Regions from separate parts of the Solibacillus cecembensis genome, predicted to be linked through region 2. Evidence: a T-box and tRNA genes for the amino acid it is inferred to sense, from the RefSeq annotation. Region 2 holds a T-box; the other regions hold tRNA genes.
The links. The T-box of region 2 lies ahead of argS (arginine--tRNA ligase). A T-box ahead of a tRNA ligase gene usually reads a tRNA of that ligase, here a tRNA-Arg.

Region 1 (5,799 bases), on a different contig from region 2:
GATGGCGGCACGCGTACAGCATCGATTACAGGAGCATTTGTTGCGATGACACAAGCAATCGCAAAATTAGCTGCGGACAAACCATTTGAGAAATTCCCAGTGACAGATTATTTAGCAGCGACAAGTGTAGGAAAGCTTTCAGAAATCGGTGCTGTTTTAGATTTAAACTATATAGAAGATTCTTCTGCGGATGTGGATATGAACGTGATCATGACAGGTGCAGGTCAATTTGTCGAACTACAAGGTACTGGCGAAGAAGCGACATTTTCACGTGCAGAGTTAAATGAATTATTGGATTTAGGGGAAGTAGGAATTGCCCAATTAATCGATATTCAAAAAGCTGCACTAGGCGAGTTAGCAAGCTATGTTGGAAAGGTAGATGCTGAATGAAACAAGTAGTCATTGCCACGAAAAACAAAGGTAAGGCAAAGGATTTTGAAGCATTATTTCAACCATTTGGCTTTGAAGTTGTAACAATGTTTGATGTAGCACCTGATTTAGAAATTGAAGAAACGGGTACTACATTTGAAGAAAATGCGATTTTAAAGGCAGAAACATTAGCCAATTTACTTGGCAAAATCGTCATTGCAGATGATAGTGGTTTAGCGATTGATGCGTTAAACGGCGAACCAGGCGTCTATTCAGCGCGCTATGCAGGCGATCATGATGATGAAGCGAACATGGTGAAAGTGTTAGCGAACATGAAAGATGTCCCAGAAGAAGAGCGTACAGCCCGTTTTTGCTGTGCACTAGCGATTGCAGGTCCAAATATGGAAACAAAAACGGTATTTGGTACATGTGAAGGGGTTATTGCAGAGCAAAAGCGCGGAACAAATGGCTTTGGATATGATCCAATTTTCTACGTGCCAGCTTTGCAACGTCATATGGCCGAACTAACAGCAGATGAAAAAGGCGCCATTTCACACCGCGGTAACGCCATTCGTGAATTAGCCTTCCAGTTAGCTGAAATTTTAAAATAAAATCAATTGTGGGGTGATGGTAATGAAACTAGTCGTAATGAGTGATACACATGGCGATGCGGAGGTAATTGAACGGGTAAAAAACTATCATACGGATGCACAAACGGTCATTCATTGCGGAGACAGTGAGTTACCATTCGCCCATCCTTATTTACAAGGTATCGAGCGGGTGAAAGGTAATTGTGATGCAGATCCGAACTTTTTAAATGAGCTAATATTTCAAGTAGCAGACGAGCGCATTTATGTGACGCATGGCCATTTATATGATGTGAAAAATTCACCGATGAAGCTCGTATACCGTGCAAAGGAAGTCGGGGCGACAATCGTATGCTTCGGTCACTCTCACGTGTTAGGCGCGGAAATGATTGACGATATTCTATTTGTGAATCCAGGAAGTCTTTTAAAGCCACGCCGTCTGAAAGAAAAAACATTCATGACGATTACGATTTCTGAAATGCATTATACTGTTGATTGCTATGAGGACAATAATACTTTGTTGGAGCAAATGGTTTTGAAAAATCAAAAGTGGAGTAGTTATATTCGATGAACTATTAACGTATATTAATAGGAGATTCATAATGTAGGGGCTATTTGTAGGGAATTGAAATAAAAAATAACTTTTTTTGAATATCGTGTTGACTTTCTATTATTTGTAGCCTATAATAAAAAATGTCGCAATTACCAAATGGTGATTAAAACATGTCTCAGTAGCTCAGCTGGATAGAGCAACGCCCTTCTAAGGCGTCGGTCGGGGGTTCGAATCCCTCCTGGGACGTACAGTTTTATAGCGTTATACTTAGAGAAATAAGCACTTTCGCTTATGATTCAATTTTACAGTACTCGGTCAGTCGAGTTTTTGTACTAATGAATTGTAGGAGGAGGTGCTTTTTTCTTTGTCTAAAAAGAAAGGGATATTCTATATTCAAATTGAACAACCGCTATTTCAAGTTAGAAAGCATGAAGAAAAACGAAATGATTTAACAAATAAAAAAGCGTTATCTGTAATATCAAATGACTTACTGTTGGACTCAAAGGCATTAGGACATAATGATTTGTCGGTGACTACAAAGTATTTACATACAGAATTAACTGATATAGCAGATAAGTTGAAAGATTATTTTTAGTGATAAGCTACAGCACTTTGCATTAAGTTATTGTAAGGCAATTTTTTAGATATTACATAGGTAAGGTTTACCAATGGATAAAGTTGGTTTTTAATGGTTTAATATTCAGTATATTCAAACGAAAAGGGGTGTTGTTATTGGAGACTTATGATTCATTACCACTTGAAATTTTAGTGGAGTTTTATTATTACATAATCAAAAACATAGAAGAAGGAATTCTTTCTCACGCCATGTATTACGAATTGAATCTTATTAAACAAGTAGCCGAGAAAAAGGGGATCTCATTGATTTACTTATATAATCAAGGTTCACGTATGAAATGATATACATAAAGATACTGCATCAGTCTCTCACATACATACACATAGCACATGCTGAGATGACTCACATGTCTATACAGTGCCATATTGCAGGGGAGTATGGAGTATGGAAAGGTAAAAGTAAGATAAGGTCACAGTGCACCTGGTACTCGCTGAAGCTATCACAACCCATCATTTATGCAAGCGACTTAGCGGGATGATAACTCCAGGCTTAATTGACTCGCATAACTCACTAATATAGAGGTACCGTACCTGGAAAATTGAAACAGATGAAAAAGAAACGAAACAAACGGGCGGATGCAACAGGAATCTTTCTTGATAAATGTCCTTGGAGGGTATGGAGAGGAGATGGCCTAATTGCGGGGATCGTCTACCCAATTATTTGTACGCGTAGTAGTTTGAAAATACGACTTACAATAAATACCGATATGCATATAAAGTCAATAGTACCATCGGATTAGAGAACTCTCAAACGCAGTGAAATTTGATTAGGTGTAACGGGTATCATCTAATTAACCTCAATGAGGTTTTAAGGGAAGGGGTGGTTACAGATTTCAATAATTAGTGGCAGCTGTTTCAGAAAATTAATTTTTCGGCGGAAATTTCTCTAACTTTTCTGCCCACCAATAAAGGAAGGAATAGTTACTCAACGATGCTTTGGGTGCATTTGTTAGTGATGAAATTAGTATAAGAAGGGGGAAGGAAAAAATGATGATTATGGTTTTCCTTTTAAGCGGTTGGATATTGAGTTGGTTTAAGTTTGATAGGTTGTTTATTCAGGCATTTAAAGAGCTATTTAACAAGGAAATAACAATTGCAAGTTATTATTTTATTTTCTTTTGCGTTGGTACAATAGGTGATTTAGTTTTATTTTTTAATGGAGAATATATAAATCGCTTATTCAGCTAGCGGGCGCGATTGTTTAATAAGAGTTTTTATTTTTATTAAATTCCAGATTACTTTAGTTAATTAAAGATTTATAAAGTATACAAAATAAACGTTAATAACGTACCCAAATGCAAGTTTGGGGAGACTCCATTAAGCCACAAGTGTTGTTTTTGGCGGGTGATTATTTTCATAGTTTTTGTCTATTATTTGTAGGCATCTCTTCGGTGTGGTAGTGATTTTTCGTTAATCTCACTATAACAAAAAAGAGGTGTCTTTTTTGCTTATTAAATTGACAATGAATCTATTAAATAAGTCGAAAAGGTGGTACGGGCAACTGATTACCCTGTTATATTGGATGCGAAAGTGGAATCATTAGTTAATCTTATTCTTAAATAGTTTTAAAGGTACATATTATAATATTGGTTATTTTGATAATTTTCCGAAAAAACAGAAGACATTGTTTTTTAATTGTGCTAATATTATCAATTAACGGAAGGTTAAAGGTTAATAGCCTTAAATAATGAATGTCAGCTTAAAATCAATTAGTAGTATGTGATTGTAAAATGCTCGATATGGAAAGGGGAAATTTGGGGAGGATTCTATCAGTCACTGTAAGCGCTTCAATCTCTACAGGGGTGTGAGAATTACATGAAAACTTAACTAGTGAGTTCATTAGAAAAATTGAATAATCTAGTAATCAATTTAGAAAGAGGGTGCTGTCACTTGTATTTTGTTAAACGCTTTTTGGCAATGTTTTTAACCGTTTGGATTATTGCAACGCTAACTTTTATAGTCATGAAATTTATTCCTGGAGATCCTTTTGCTACAGATGCAGACGTGTTTCCGGAGGAAGTCCTGGAAAATCTAAGAGCTGCTTATAATTTAGATAAGCCAGTACCAGTTCAATATTTTTTGTATATGAAGGATTTAGTTACGTTTGATTTGGGAACTTCGATTGTTTCGAATACTCGCTCAGTGAATCAAATTATCGGTGATGGTCTACCTGCATCGGCAATACTAGGTTTCTTGTCGATGGCGATTGCAATATTCTTCGGAGTGATATTGGGAGTAATTGCTGCTCTTAATCATAATAAAGCGATTGATCACATTTCAATGGTTATTGCGATTATTGGTATTTCAATACCTAACTTTATATTAGCACCACTTCTTATTAAGTACTTTGCGGTCGATTGGCGAATATTGCCGGTCGCGTCATGGGGAACTTGGCAACATACGATTCTGCCAGCACTTGCGCTATCAACAACTCCTCTTGCTGTTGTGGCACGTTATATGCGCTCTAGTATGTTGGATGTGATGAATCAAAACTATATGAAAACAGCGGAGGCCAAAGGGCTATCTACATATAGACTCGTTGTTCAACATGGTATTCGAAACGCGATTCTACCAATTATTACATTTATTGGACCACTATTTGTTTCATTGATAACTGGAACCTTTGTTATTGAAAAAATCTTTGCAATTCCAGGGATGGGTCGTTACTTTGTAGATAGTATTTTCAATAGGGATTACCCAGTTATTATGGGAACAACAGTATTTTACAGTTTAATCTTGGTTGTCACGTTGTTCTTAATAGATATGTCCTATCGTTTCATTGACCCAAGAATTAAGTTGACGAGCAAGGGAGGGTGACATGATGAATAAACAAGCAGAGCAAGACTTATTCATCCCGGTGGATCGTAGTCAATATGATAAAGAGGTAGCATTACGACCGAGTTTAGGTGTTTGGAAGGAAACTATTCTAAATATATTAAAGAACAAATTAGCGTTAACAGGTTTAACACTATTAATACTTATCATAACTTTAGCAGTTGTAGGACCAATGTTGGCTCCTTACTCAGGATCAGAGCAAGATTTAAACAATACGAATATAAAGCCATCAGCTCAACATTGGTTTGGAACAGATGACTTAGGAAGAGATGTATGGGTACGTACTTGGTTAGGGGCAAGGGTATCCTTAACAATTGGTATTGTGGCGGCGCTTATTGACTTAGTACTTGGTTTAGTCGTAGGCGGAGTATCTGGATATATGGCTGGTAGAGGTAAAAAAGGGGACCGGATTGACGGACTACTCATGAGATTAGTGGAAATTCTATACGGCATTCCTTATCTACTGCTTGTTATATTATTAATGGTCGTTATGGAACCGGGAATTAAGTCGATTATTATTGCTCTGTCCGTAACAGGTTGGGTCGGAATGGCACGTATCGTTCGTGGACAAGTTTTACAACTGAAATCACAAGAATATATAAAAGCTGCAGAAAAGTTGGGAACGAGTACATCAAAAATAATTGTCCGTCATTTACTGCCGAATACGATGGGGATCATTATCGTTAACCTAACATTTACGATTCCATCGGCGATATTTGCGGAATCATTCCTAAGCTTTATTGGTCTAGGCGTGCAGGCACCCCTCGCGAGTTGGGGAACGATGGCGAATGATTCGTTGGGCGTTATTCTAAGCGGGCA
Region 2 (5,799 bases):
AATACCAACTTCATTCGCGACTTGTTCTTTATTTGGCAACTGTGGATTTTTCTCTTCAATATTATTCATCGCTGCCTCAATCGTTTCGCGTAACACATCCGTAAGCAGTACGACTTTTCCTTTTCGTGTTGACATTTTCTTACCATCTTTTAACATCATTCCAAATGGAATATGCTCATAATTCGCTGCCCATGTGTGACCCATTTTTTGTAACACTGCAAATAGTTGCTTGAAATGTAGCGATTGTTCATTGCCAACAACATAAAATACTTTTGCTGGTTGATACGTGTTGTAACGATAAATTGCCGCAGCTAAATCACGTGTCGCATACAACGTCGCACCATCCTTTTTCATAATTAACGAAGGTGGCATATCCTCCAATTGTACAACCATTGCGCCATCTGATTGTTCGAGCAAACCTTTCTTTGTTAACTCCTCTACGACAGGCTGCATTTTATCATTGTAAAATGCCTCCCCGTTATAAGAATCAAAGTGTACACCAAGCATCGAGTAAATCGCGTTAAATTCACTTAAAGACGCATCGCGGAACCATTTCCATAAGGCTGTTGCTTCTTCATTTCCATCTTCTAACGCCTTGAATGCTTGGCGCGCTTGCTCATTTAGCGCATCATCTTGCTCTGCTTCGTCGTGAAATTTTACATAAATTTTCAGCAATTCAGTAATTGGATTTTGTTCGATTGCATCTTTATTACCCCATAAATTATATGCCACAATCAACTTGCCAAATTGCGTGCCCCAGTCTCCTAAATGGTTCATGCGAATTGCCTCATAGCCTTGCTTTTCCGCAATATTCGCAAGTGCATGACCAATCACAGTTGAACGTAAATGGCCCATTGAGAATGGCTTAGCAATATTCGGTGAGGAGAAATCTAATGCGACCCTTTGACCATTTTTTTCTTTCGTCCCATAATGATTTCGTTGCGTTAGTACTTGTGTAACAACGTCCTGCGCAATTTGTAATTGATTGAAAAACACATTAATATAGGCATTTTCTACACGCACTTCTTGAATGAAAGCCCCTTGGATTTTTCCAGCTAAATTACTAGCAATAATTTGAGGTGATTTTTTATATTTTTTCGCTAAAGTAAAACAAGGGAATGCCACATCACCTAATTGCGCATGCTTCGGTGTTTCGAGTAATGCTTCTACTTCTTCATTCGTCAAGCTGCCTTGTAGTGCAGTCGTGATAACCTGTGCTAATTTCGTTTTCATGTCATTTTCCTCCCCAAAATAAAAAAGCTCCCCGTCTCTAAATAAAAGAGACGAGAAGCTTGGATTCCCGTGGTACCACTCTAGTTGCCACAAAAGTGACCGCTTTCTGTTATTAACGAGGTGACTCCCCCGATTTTCTCTACTACATTTCAAGAAATTTCTCCAAAGTGCGTTTCGTCCATCTTTTCAGTATTAGGCTCACACCAACCCTAACTCGCTTGACATCCCGGATGGATTACTTTTCTTTTTCATCGAATTTATTAGATTAAATTAAAACTCATTTTACACAAGTGAATTTTAAATAGCAAGTAAATTTTTATTGAAGTGGGATAATCTTGCTTCTTACGATGAACACGAAATTAACAGACCCATATTCGAAAATGCGGTTGAAAAAGTAGAGTTCCTACAAAAAGCAAGGTGAAAATTCTTTTTTACTTTTCATTCGCAAAAACACTTTATTAAGATTTTTTTAAATCCAAAACACTCCACCTGAATATAATCAATCTACCCAGGTGGAGCATATTCTTACTACTTTTTAAGTCTTTAACATTCTGAGTAAAGAGAAAATTACGACAAATAATTAATCCCCCAACGGCACCTCAACCCTTACCTCCCCTTTTAAATAATTCGGGAACCTATCAACTAGAATTGTAACTGGGTTTGTCATTTCTCCTTCATACGCTTCAAATTGAGCGCTGTTTTCGAGCGTATTTTCGGATTCACTATACCCCCATAATCTTTTATGAATCTCTTTCCCATTCGCATCTACTCCTTGGCTAAAGAACGATGTCGACTTATTTTCATCCTTTATTGGATAGGAATAGACTAGCGTGTTTCTATCACGAAATTGAATCGGAATATCAAGTAACTCAGGCTGATACAACACTTGTTGTTTATCAAAATCGACCGTAATAAAATCCTCACCTTTTGGCAATGCCTCTATTTCAGGAATAACAAGCGTCAACTTTTTAGGCTCACGGAAATAATTACTTTGCATGAAAAGCGTAACTTCACCGTCTCGGATTGTACCGAAACCTGTCGTACCATTTTGAATCGTTCCCCAATCCTCGCCCTTTTCATCAATCAGCTTCATATCATTAAATTGTAAAATTTGCATCGTATTATTCGGATCTACTGCAATTTTAATTCCAGCACGCAAAGGAGATATTGCTAAGCTTTTCACTTCGATTATTTGCCCTTCAATCACTATTTTTTCATCCAAGACATAATGTTTCGTTTTTACAATGTTATTTTTTAATGTAAATGGAATATTAAAAGTCATTTGCTGCTCTTTTCGTAAATTAACTTTCAGCACAAAATCTCGATTTGAATAGTCAATTGGATCGGTGGCATCTAAACTAATTGTATTTTCAATTTCATAAACAGGCTTATGTTGACCAGACCAGCCATAGCTAACACCCGCCTCGATCTGTTTACCATCGTGCATCATTTCCACATGATCCAACCTTAGTCCTTTTAAATCATTCGGTGAAGCGATTTTATAAGAAAGTAGCATGCCGGTTTCATCCGCTATTACGCCAAGTATCGTAAATGTAAGATCATTTTGTGTTTCACTCACTAAGATTTCCTCGTAGTAGTCATTCGCGACAATATCCTCTAGCCCTTTGTCATGCGCAATTAATTCAATAATTGGCGATAAACCAGGAATTTTCGCGACAGCATTTGCAAAGGCTGGGGATACACGAACAGATGTAATAAAAATAAAGAACATTGCCGCGACAATTGCGACCGTTTGCCACGTGCGACGGATTTTCTTTCGATGCCTTTGTTTTTTTCTATGTGCATTGTTCCGCGCTTGCTGCAATGCTTGTTTTGGTACAGTAATTCCATTTAGCTGTTCGGTCAACTTGTGCATTTTTTCATCATCCCAGTGTGTCATTCCCATTCACTCCTTTCCCCAACCATGCCCCGCAATTTACGCAATGTTTTATGGAGCCTTGATTTTACAGTACCCTCTGGAATATTTTGAACATCCGCGATTTCACTGTTTTTATATTGTTCGAAATACTTTAAATGAATGAGTTGTTGCTCCGCTAGTGGCAGTTTCACAATGATATCAGCTAAATCATTTGTCGGTGCCATTTGTGCAGGTTGCTCGATTTCATTTGTCAATTGAACGCGTGATTGCTTTAATTTCATGTCGAGACAAATATTGATCAAGATGCGAATTAACCATGTTTTTAAGTAGTCCGGTTGTTTCAACTTATGTATATTTTTTAGGCTGCGGTATGTCAATTCTTGATACGCTTCAACCGCATCATGTTCATTTTTCACATAACTATATGCAATGCGGTATAGTGCATCTTCATAGAGCGAAAGTAGCTGTAAAAATGCCTGTTCATCTCCAGCAATTGCACGTGTTACTAGGTCCCGTTCGTCCATTTTCTCGCCCCCTTTACATATTAGACTGGTGAGTGGGGTAAATCGTTCATTTTATTTTCAACTAATTTTAAGTGAGTAATATGCGAACTTTCCATAAAAAATCATTCTCATCTAATCAAAATTTATTTCTGCATAAAAATTCTCCTTAAGTTATTGCTATTGAAAATGTTCGATAAAAAGCTTGTTACAACTGCTGACTTCACTAAGAAAAAAGCTTTACTTCTTGAAGTAAAGCTCCTGTTCCTTTATGTGTAATTCTTTACAATCTTCCATTTCTAATTAACCTTATTCGATAATAGATTCTCAAAATTGTGAGTGCCAATCCAATGATGAAAACGGTCGCCAAAAAGATCATCGCAGCTGGCCAAATACCGAATGCATCTATTGTGGTTGAACTGTTATTTTTTAATGATGGAACAATAAATAATAACCAGCCGATACTCACAATAGGCACCATTTGCGGTATTAATCGCAGACAGAATCTCCAAGCCGGATACTGTTTACGTTTATCCGTCCATTTTTTACTTCTTCGTATACCTCTGATTCCTAAAATTAAGTAAACCAATGTAATAACACCGAGTAATAAATCAATTATTTTAGGTAGTGGAGATTTTAAATCAGGTTCTTTCCCCTCAGTCAATTGTATAATGCCATTACTAATCTCATATGAATGTTCGAATGTCGTGGTGAAGCTATTGAGTAAAACGGCAACTGCATAGCCACTACTTGGAACGATATCTTGTTGAGATTGAAAAGTAGTTTTTGAACCGCTATGGGAAATGCGAGCTGGCTTAATGTTCGGAGAGCTAATCGACCAGCCAAGTCCATATTTTTTAATTCCAGCTTGAGGTGAATAGGACTCTTTCAGTAACTCTTGTGAAAGTAATTGTTCTCCTTTGTCATTTTTCCCATATTTCGTATGCATAGATAACCATTTTCCCATATCACTAGCTGTCGTAAAGATACTACCTGAGCCACTTAACATTTGTTCAAGCTCCGTCCATGGCATTGCCATCCCATATAAGGTAACAAATCCTCGAGGTATTTCTAATTTCACCGTAATATCACCAGTGCTAACTATTGAGTAGGAATCGTTCATTCCGAGCGGCAAGAATACATTTTGCATTAAGTATTCATTAAACTCCACCCCACTAATTTGTTCTACTAAATATGCTAATGTCCAATAGTTTGCATTACTATATAAATATTTTACACCAGGACTGGATTGTAGTTTCCAATCATGAAGACGTTCTACCCCTTTTTTTAAGGTATTCGCAGGGGCTACAATGGTAGGATTCGGTAACCCAGATGTATGACTTAACAGTTGACGTACAGTCACCTGTTCCCACCTTTCATCATCCAGCTTTAGTTCAGGAAGGTACTTTACAATTGGGTCATCCAATTTAATATCCCCTTTATCAACCAATTGTAAAACAGCAAATGCAGTAAATGGCTTCGTACCTGAAGCAATACCAATAATAGAATTTGCTGTTAATGGATTGCCTTCAGAATCATGACCAAATCCTTTTTCATATAGTACTTTCCCATCCTTTGTAATTACAATAGTTGCACCAGGCAGTCCGTTTTTTTCGATATATTTCGTAACATACTGATCAACCTTTGTTGTATCAAACGTTTCATCAGCTTGGGCTAAAAAAGGAACAATCGATAAATGCAAGATGACCATAAACATTAACAGAAAATTAACACGTTTATTTTTGTACATATTTATTACTCCCTTCTTCACTCAAATCTTTATTTACACAACTGCTTTCCATTCACAGACGGTTGATACGCTCGCGATAGATCAATATAATCCTGTTGAAGTAGTTTAAAGCTTCCCTAAAGACATCGTTGTTCTGCTAAAGCCACTGTTAGTTCAGTAAAAGGTTTACTATTTTATTTGTTTGTTTATTATTGATTTTGTAGCTGTCACACACATCACTAACAAAAAGTGTGGTGTTTGTTCCAAAATTTTTATGGACATATAAAACTTCTGTCTTATCGTCTTTATACTTCAGCTGAATTTTGTAATCATAATTATATGCAAATTCGTAATTTTTCGTAACACGATTTGATCGGTTAAGGATTCCAGTAATGGTCTTTATTTTTTCCTTGTCGGTAGTGATTTTTCCTTTTTCAATTGGTTCATCATATTTTTGT
Region 3 (5,799 bases), on a different contig from region 2:
CCACAATATCGTGATGAAGGGAAATCACAGTTAGTCATTGCATTTGGCTGTACAGGTGGTCAACATCGCTCTGTGACACTAGCGGAATATTTCGGTAAGCTCATTGGAAACAATCATCACGCCGTTATTTCGCATAGAGATATCAATCATAGAAAGGATTGATGTAATGAAAAAAAAGAAGACACGTATTGTAGTTATTGGTGGCGGTACAGGGCTATCAACGATTTTACGTGGTTTAAAACTGCATCGATTTGATATTACGGCGATTGTAACCGTAGCAGATGATGGTGGCTCATCAGGACGATTGCGCGATGATTACGATATTCCACCACCAGGAGATGTCCGAAATGTCATCGCAGCACTATCGGATGTAGAGCCTTTGGTGGAGCAAATGTTTCAATATCGTTTCTCTCAATCAGCGGATTTAGAAGGGCATTCATTAGGAAATTTAATGCTGACTGCTCTAACGGAAATTACCGGTGATTTTAATCATGCCATTGCTGAGATGAGCAAGGTATTAAATGTCCATGGAAAAGTCGTACCAGCTGCCAATAAAAAAGTAACACTCCATGCAGAATTAAACGATGGTACGAAAATCGTTGGGGAATCTAAAATTCCGTCTGGCCATGCGCCAATTAAGCGCGTGTATTTAGAGCCAGGTAATGTGAAGCCATTACCAGCTGCGATTCATGCTATTGAGCGTGCAGAGTATATTTTAATTGGTCCTGGTAGCTTATATACGAGCATTATCCCTAACTTACTTGTGAAAGGAATTGGGGAGGCAGTCGTGCGCGCAAAAGGACAAAAAATTTATATTGCCAACTTAATGACGCAGCTTGGAGAGACGATTCATTACAGCGCGTCGCAACATATAGAAGCAATCCATGAACATGTGGGGCAACCGTTTATCGAGGCAATGCTTATAAATGAAAAAAGATTGCCGTCTTCTATTTATGAAAATTACCGTGAAGAAAATGCGGAGCCTGTGCAATTTGATGTCGAGAAACTCGAACAAATGGGTATTCAAATTATAAAAAAAGAAATCGCTATTATTCAAGACGGTGTTGTACGTCATGATGCGAAAAATTTAGCAGATTGGCTTTGTGAATATACAGGGCAAAATAAAAATTAATAAGGATCAAAAAAATAAACTTGTAAGTGTCTGTATACATAGTTTGCTAGGAAAGGGGGAACACAACGCATGTCATTTGCATCAGAAATGAAAAAAGAAATTACACAAATTGAAGCGGATGACAGCAGCTTAAAAGCAGAAGTATCCGCTCTTATTCGCATGAATGGTTCATTAAGTTTTGCCAATCGCCAGCTCAGTTTAGATGTGCAAACGGAGAACGCCGCGATTGCAAGAAGACTTTATACCATTGTGAAAAAACTGTATCCATATACCGTAGAATTGCTTGTTCGAAAAAAGATGCGTTTGAAAAAGAACAATGTTTATATTTGCCGTATTCGTGATGGAGCCCGTGAATTATTAGCAGATTTAGAAATACTATCGAACTCATTTGAACTCAATCATACGATTTCAAATGTATTTATTCAGAAAAATAATCAGAGGCGTGCTTATTTACGAGGGGCATTTTTAGCGGGTGGTTCAGTCAATAATCCAGAAACATCTTCCTATCATTTAGAAGTATATTCTTTATATATAGAGCATGCAGAAGCATTAGCAGACCTGATGAACCGTTATGATTTGAATGCGAAAACGATTGAACGAAAAAAAGGCTTCGTTACGTATTTAAAAGAAGCTGAAAAAATTTCTGATTTCTTAAACTTAGTAGGTGCACACCAAGCGATGTTAAAGTTCGAGGATGTTCGGATTGTTCGCGATATGCGTAATAGTGTCAATCGCATCGTGAATTGTGAAACGGCTAATTTAAATAAAACAATTGGTGCCGCGATAAGACAGGTAGAAAATATCCGCTATATTGATAATGCAATCGGTTTAGATCAGTTACCAGAGAAATTACGTGAGATTGCAAGATTGCGTGTGGAATATCAAGATGTTACATTAAAAGAACTGGGTGAAATGGTATCCACTGGTGTCGTAAGTAAATCTGGTGTGAATCACCGTTTACGAAAAATTGATGAAATCGCCGAAGCTATACGTCGCGGAGAGCATGTAATCAAATAAAATGTGAACGATTTCATAATTCATGTGTTCATGGATTGTTCTTTTTGGAAAATTTAGATAAGATGAAGTATATAGAGTAAGGAACGGTTGTGAAAGGGAGTTTTATATATGGTAGAAAAGCAAGTTGAAGTAAAACTAAAATCTGGCTTACAAGCTAGGCAAGCAGCATTATTTGTACAAGAGGCAAACAGATATACATCGGATGTATTTTTACAAAAAGACCATAAAAAGGTCAATGCAAAATCGATTATGGGTATTATGAGCTTAGCTGTGGCAAAAGGAACAGTTGTCACATTAAGAGCAGAAGGCCATGATGAAGAAAAGGCACTTGATGCATTGCAAGTGTTAATTGAAAAAGAAGACTAATCAAGCAAGTTTACGTAACACAAACAAATGAGTTAATTCCATTTGTTTGTGTTTTTGTTTGTGGAAAGAAAAAAACTGCCCTTACAATCATGGAAAATGATTGTAAGGGCAGTTTAGTAGCTTAATCTTTTACTTTTTAGAATCGTTACTACGTTCGTAAATTTTATCGATTAAACCGTACTCTTTCGCTTGTTCAGCAGTCATGAAGTTATCACGATCTGTATCGCGCGCAAGTGTTTCGTAATCTTGACCAGAATTTTCAGCCATGATACGGTTTAATTTTTCACGTAAGAATAAAATACGTTTTGCAGCAATTTCAATTTCAGTTGCTTGCCCTTGTGCGCCGCCTAAAGGTTGGTGAATCATTACTTCTGAGTTAGGTAATGCAATACGTTTTCCTTTTGCACCCGCAGATAATAAGAAAGCACCCATTGAAGCTGCCATACCGATACAAATCGTTGAAACATCTGGCTTGATGAAGTTCATTGTGTCATAGATGGCCATACCTGAAGTAATTGAGCCACCTGGAGAGTTAATGTAAAGGTGAATATCCTTATCTGGATCTTCTGCTTCTAGGAATAAAAGCTGTGCAACGATTGAGTTTGAAACGTTGTCATCAATGGCACTTCCTAGTAAAATAATACGGTCTTTCAATAAGCGTGAATAAATATCATAAGCACGCTCACCGCGATTTGTTTGTTCAATAACTGTAGGAATTAAATTCATTGTAAAATCCTCCCCTGTTAAAAGCTAAATTCGTTTACTTGTGCTGAAATTTAGGTATGCATTCCAGCTGTATACCTATAATACACGTGTTAGTCAAGGATGGTCAAATATAAAGTCTGATTTTCGTAGTTGAAAAATAAGCTAAGCCTTTGTATAATAGGAAGGTCGTATACTTCATTAAATAGAAGTGGTCATTTTACCATTAATAACATAATGAAGCCTATACCTTTTAATACTAAGCCCTCGTGGTGTAATGGATAACACGTAAGATTCCGGTTCTTGCGCTGGGGGTTCGATTCCCTCCGAGGGCGCCAAATTACTTATTAAAGAACTAGTAATAATTATATATAAATCCCTCTAAATGTTGAGCTATCAGCGTTTAGGGGGATTTACTCTTTGCAAATGTATTTTCGAGAAAACGTTAAAAATGAAGCGATATTACACATTATTTTTGACCTGCAAATAGTGTAGACCATTATAACTTCCCTTAAGTTTTAACCGAAAGTTCACAAACTTAAATATCTTTCTAAAAATAATTGAATTCGCTTGAAAAAAACCTCAATAATTAGTACATTTATACATATTACATTTGTTGTAAGAAAAATCGACTTTTTTCGACAACGAACAAAAGCTATGTATTTATTTAAGTAGCTATACTGTTATGCCTTTTATGGGCACCATTTTACTGTTTTAATATACTTATATATACCAATTGTAGAGATAGGCTAGGCGTAATTGATTGGGCTATCATCAACAATGGGGGTTGAAGGTTTAAGGGATAAGATAATCACTGTACCGATTCATTTTATCCTAAACTCAATCTTTTTAAACTTAAAATTAACTTTCGAGCGTAACACATCTAATCCATGTGTTGCGTTTTTTTTGTAAATCTTAAAGAAGTTATGGGGAAATTAACAAAATAAGGCATGACAATGGTTGTCGTGACACATGAGATGGGCTTTGTACGTGAAATGGGCGACCGCGTATTATTTATGGATGGTGGCTATATTGTAGAAGAAGGTCATCCAAAAGATATATTTGGCAATCCGCAAAACGAACGTACAAAAGCGTTTTTAGGCAAAGTATTATAAACATTTAGCGGCATATACTAGTGTATACTGCTCTTTCAAAATTAAATTAAAAATGCCGCCTTACTGAAATAAAGTAAGGCGGCATTTTTTCCTCTTTTAGTTTGGCATATTTTTCGCTTGTTGCGCTTGTCCGTACATATTGAGCATCGTGTTCATATCGGCTTGTGCAAGTTGTGCGACTTGGTAAATACCCTTTTTGTTTTGGTAAAGTGAAATTTCGTAGGCCATTTCAATACAGTTGGCCACGGAATCTTGGAGAACGCGACGTAAAACGGGGTTTGTTGCTTCGAGTGCAGCAGACGTTTTTCCGGTAGCACTAGTTTTATGACAGCCAAGCATGAAACCAGAAATAACGCCGTCACAAATTTCACTTGGTGTTTGTATCGGCTTTTTCGGTTCGCCAGGTTTCAGCCCATAAGTGAAGTCATTGCCCATTTGCATATTATAGCTTCGTGTCGGATGCTGTGGGTCGTGCCCGGTTTTGTATGCCTCCATCGTAATATTGTATTCATCGAGCATAAACGCATACTGACGGTCCATAATGGTAAGGAGCTCTTGGTCTTGTACTTGATCTCTTAATAGTACATATTGATTGAGACCAGCAATCATTGAACCTAAGACCTCATGTGCGTCAAATAGCTCGTGCGCACCGTGATTCATCGAAAGTGGCATGGGATTGTCTTGAGATTGGGAAGATTGAGTATGCATATAATAACCTCCATAACAAAATTTTCGTACAACGTTATTGTGGCAATTAGTAAAAAAAATATGCATGAACGAAAATGAATTAAGAAGGAAAAGAGGGATTTTTTGTGATAAAAAATAATAAAGGCAATGCATTAGTGACAGTACTTGTAATTATTGCAGTCATTGGAATTGTAGCAATGTTCACTATTCCAAAATACAATAAATTAATAGAAGGTGAAGAACAAATTGATGCTTCTTGGGCACAAGTGGAAAATCAGTTGCAAAGACGGTTTGACTTAATTCCCAATTTAGTCAATTCAGTAAAAGGTTACGCAGCACATGAAGAAGGGATTTTTACACAAATTGCGAAGGCGCGCACAGATTACGGAAATGCTGGCACTGTTGAACAAACAGCAACTGCAAATAATGAACTATCAGCAGCATTAGCACGTTTACTTGTTATTGTGGAAAAATATCCGGATTTAAAAGCGGATGTTCAATTTACACGCTTAATGGATGAACTGGCAGGAACGGAAAATCGTTTGGCAGTTGCTCGAAAAGATTATAACGAGACGGTCCAGCAGTTTAATAATAATGTTCGAACATTTCCAGGCAATTTAATCGCAAAAATGTTTGGCTTTGAGAAAAAAGCGTATTTTGAAATTAAAGAGGGTGTGGAAGAATCACCGACTGTTGATTTTGGAAGTAACGATTAAGTATATGGTCAAGTCACTGTAAGGGAAGGGGGGATGATATGAGATTTTTAGTTTCAATCATAGT

Region 1: it encodes a tRNA-Arg, which carries the amino acid that the T-box ahead of argS (arginine--tRNA ligase) is inferred to sense. The anticodon was not compared.
Region 3: it encodes a tRNA-Arg, which carries the amino acid that the T-box ahead of argS (arginine--tRNA ligase) is inferred to sense. The anticodon was not compared.

The regions. Positions count from the first base shown of each region.
Region 1 covers NZ_JBNNMF010000003.1:28,012-33,810, forward strand. Annotated here, with positions in the region: gene rph (ribonuclease PH) at 1-390, shown strand, start outside; gene ACQKIH_RS03420 (XTP/dITP diphosphatase) at 387-980, shown strand; gene ACQKIH_RS03425 (metallophosphoesterase) at 1,003-1,527, shown strand; tRNA gene ACQKIH_RS03430 (tRNA-Arg) at 1,682-1,755, shown strand; gene ACQKIH_RS03435 (hypothetical protein) at 1,874-2,104, shown strand; gene ACQKIH_RS03440 (hypothetical protein) at 2,242-2,427, shown strand; gene ACQKIH_RS03445 (hypothetical protein) at 3,133-3,333, shown strand; gene ACQKIH_RS03450 (ABC transporter permease) at 4,036-4,962, shown strand; gene ACQKIH_RS03455 (ABC transporter permease) at 4,967-5,799, shown strand, end outside.
Region 2 covers NZ_JBNNMF010000020.1:61,200-66,998, forward strand. Annotated here, with positions in the region: gene argS (arginine--tRNA ligase) at 1-1,233, opposite strand, end outside; T-box leader at 1,277-1,494, opposite strand; gene ACQKIH_RS16835 (DUF4179 domain-containing protein) at 1,814-3,133, opposite strand; gene ACQKIH_RS16840 (sigma-70 family RNA polymerase sigma factor) at 3,130-3,636, opposite strand; gene ACQKIH_RS16845 (serine hydrolase domain-containing protein) at 3,896-5,362, opposite strand; gene ACQKIH_RS16850 (YhfM domain-containing protein) at 5,511-5,799, opposite strand, start outside.
Region 3 covers NZ_JBNNMF010000004.1:165,897-171,695, reverse strand. Annotated here, with positions in the region: gene rapZ (RNase adapter RapZ) at 1-162, shown strand, start outside; gene ACQKIH_RS05555 (gluconeogenesis factor YvcK family protein) at 167-1,132, shown strand; gene whiA (DNA-binding protein WhiA) at 1,202-2,149, shown strand; gene ACQKIH_RS05545 (HPr family phosphocarrier protein) at 2,258-2,515, shown strand; gene clpP (ATP-dependent Clp endopeptidase proteolytic subunit ClpP) at 2,645-3,241, opposite strand; tRNA gene ACQKIH_RS05535 (tRNA-Arg) at 3,481-3,555, shown strand; partial or broken gene ACQKIH_RS05530 (peptide ABC transporter ATP-binding protein) at 4,165-4,332, shown strand; gene ACQKIH_RS05525 (spore coat protein) at 4,429-5,040, opposite strand; gene ACQKIH_RS05520 (LemA family protein) at 5,217-5,735, shown strand; gene ACQKIH_RS05515 (TPM domain-containing protein) at 5,774-5,799, shown strand, end outside.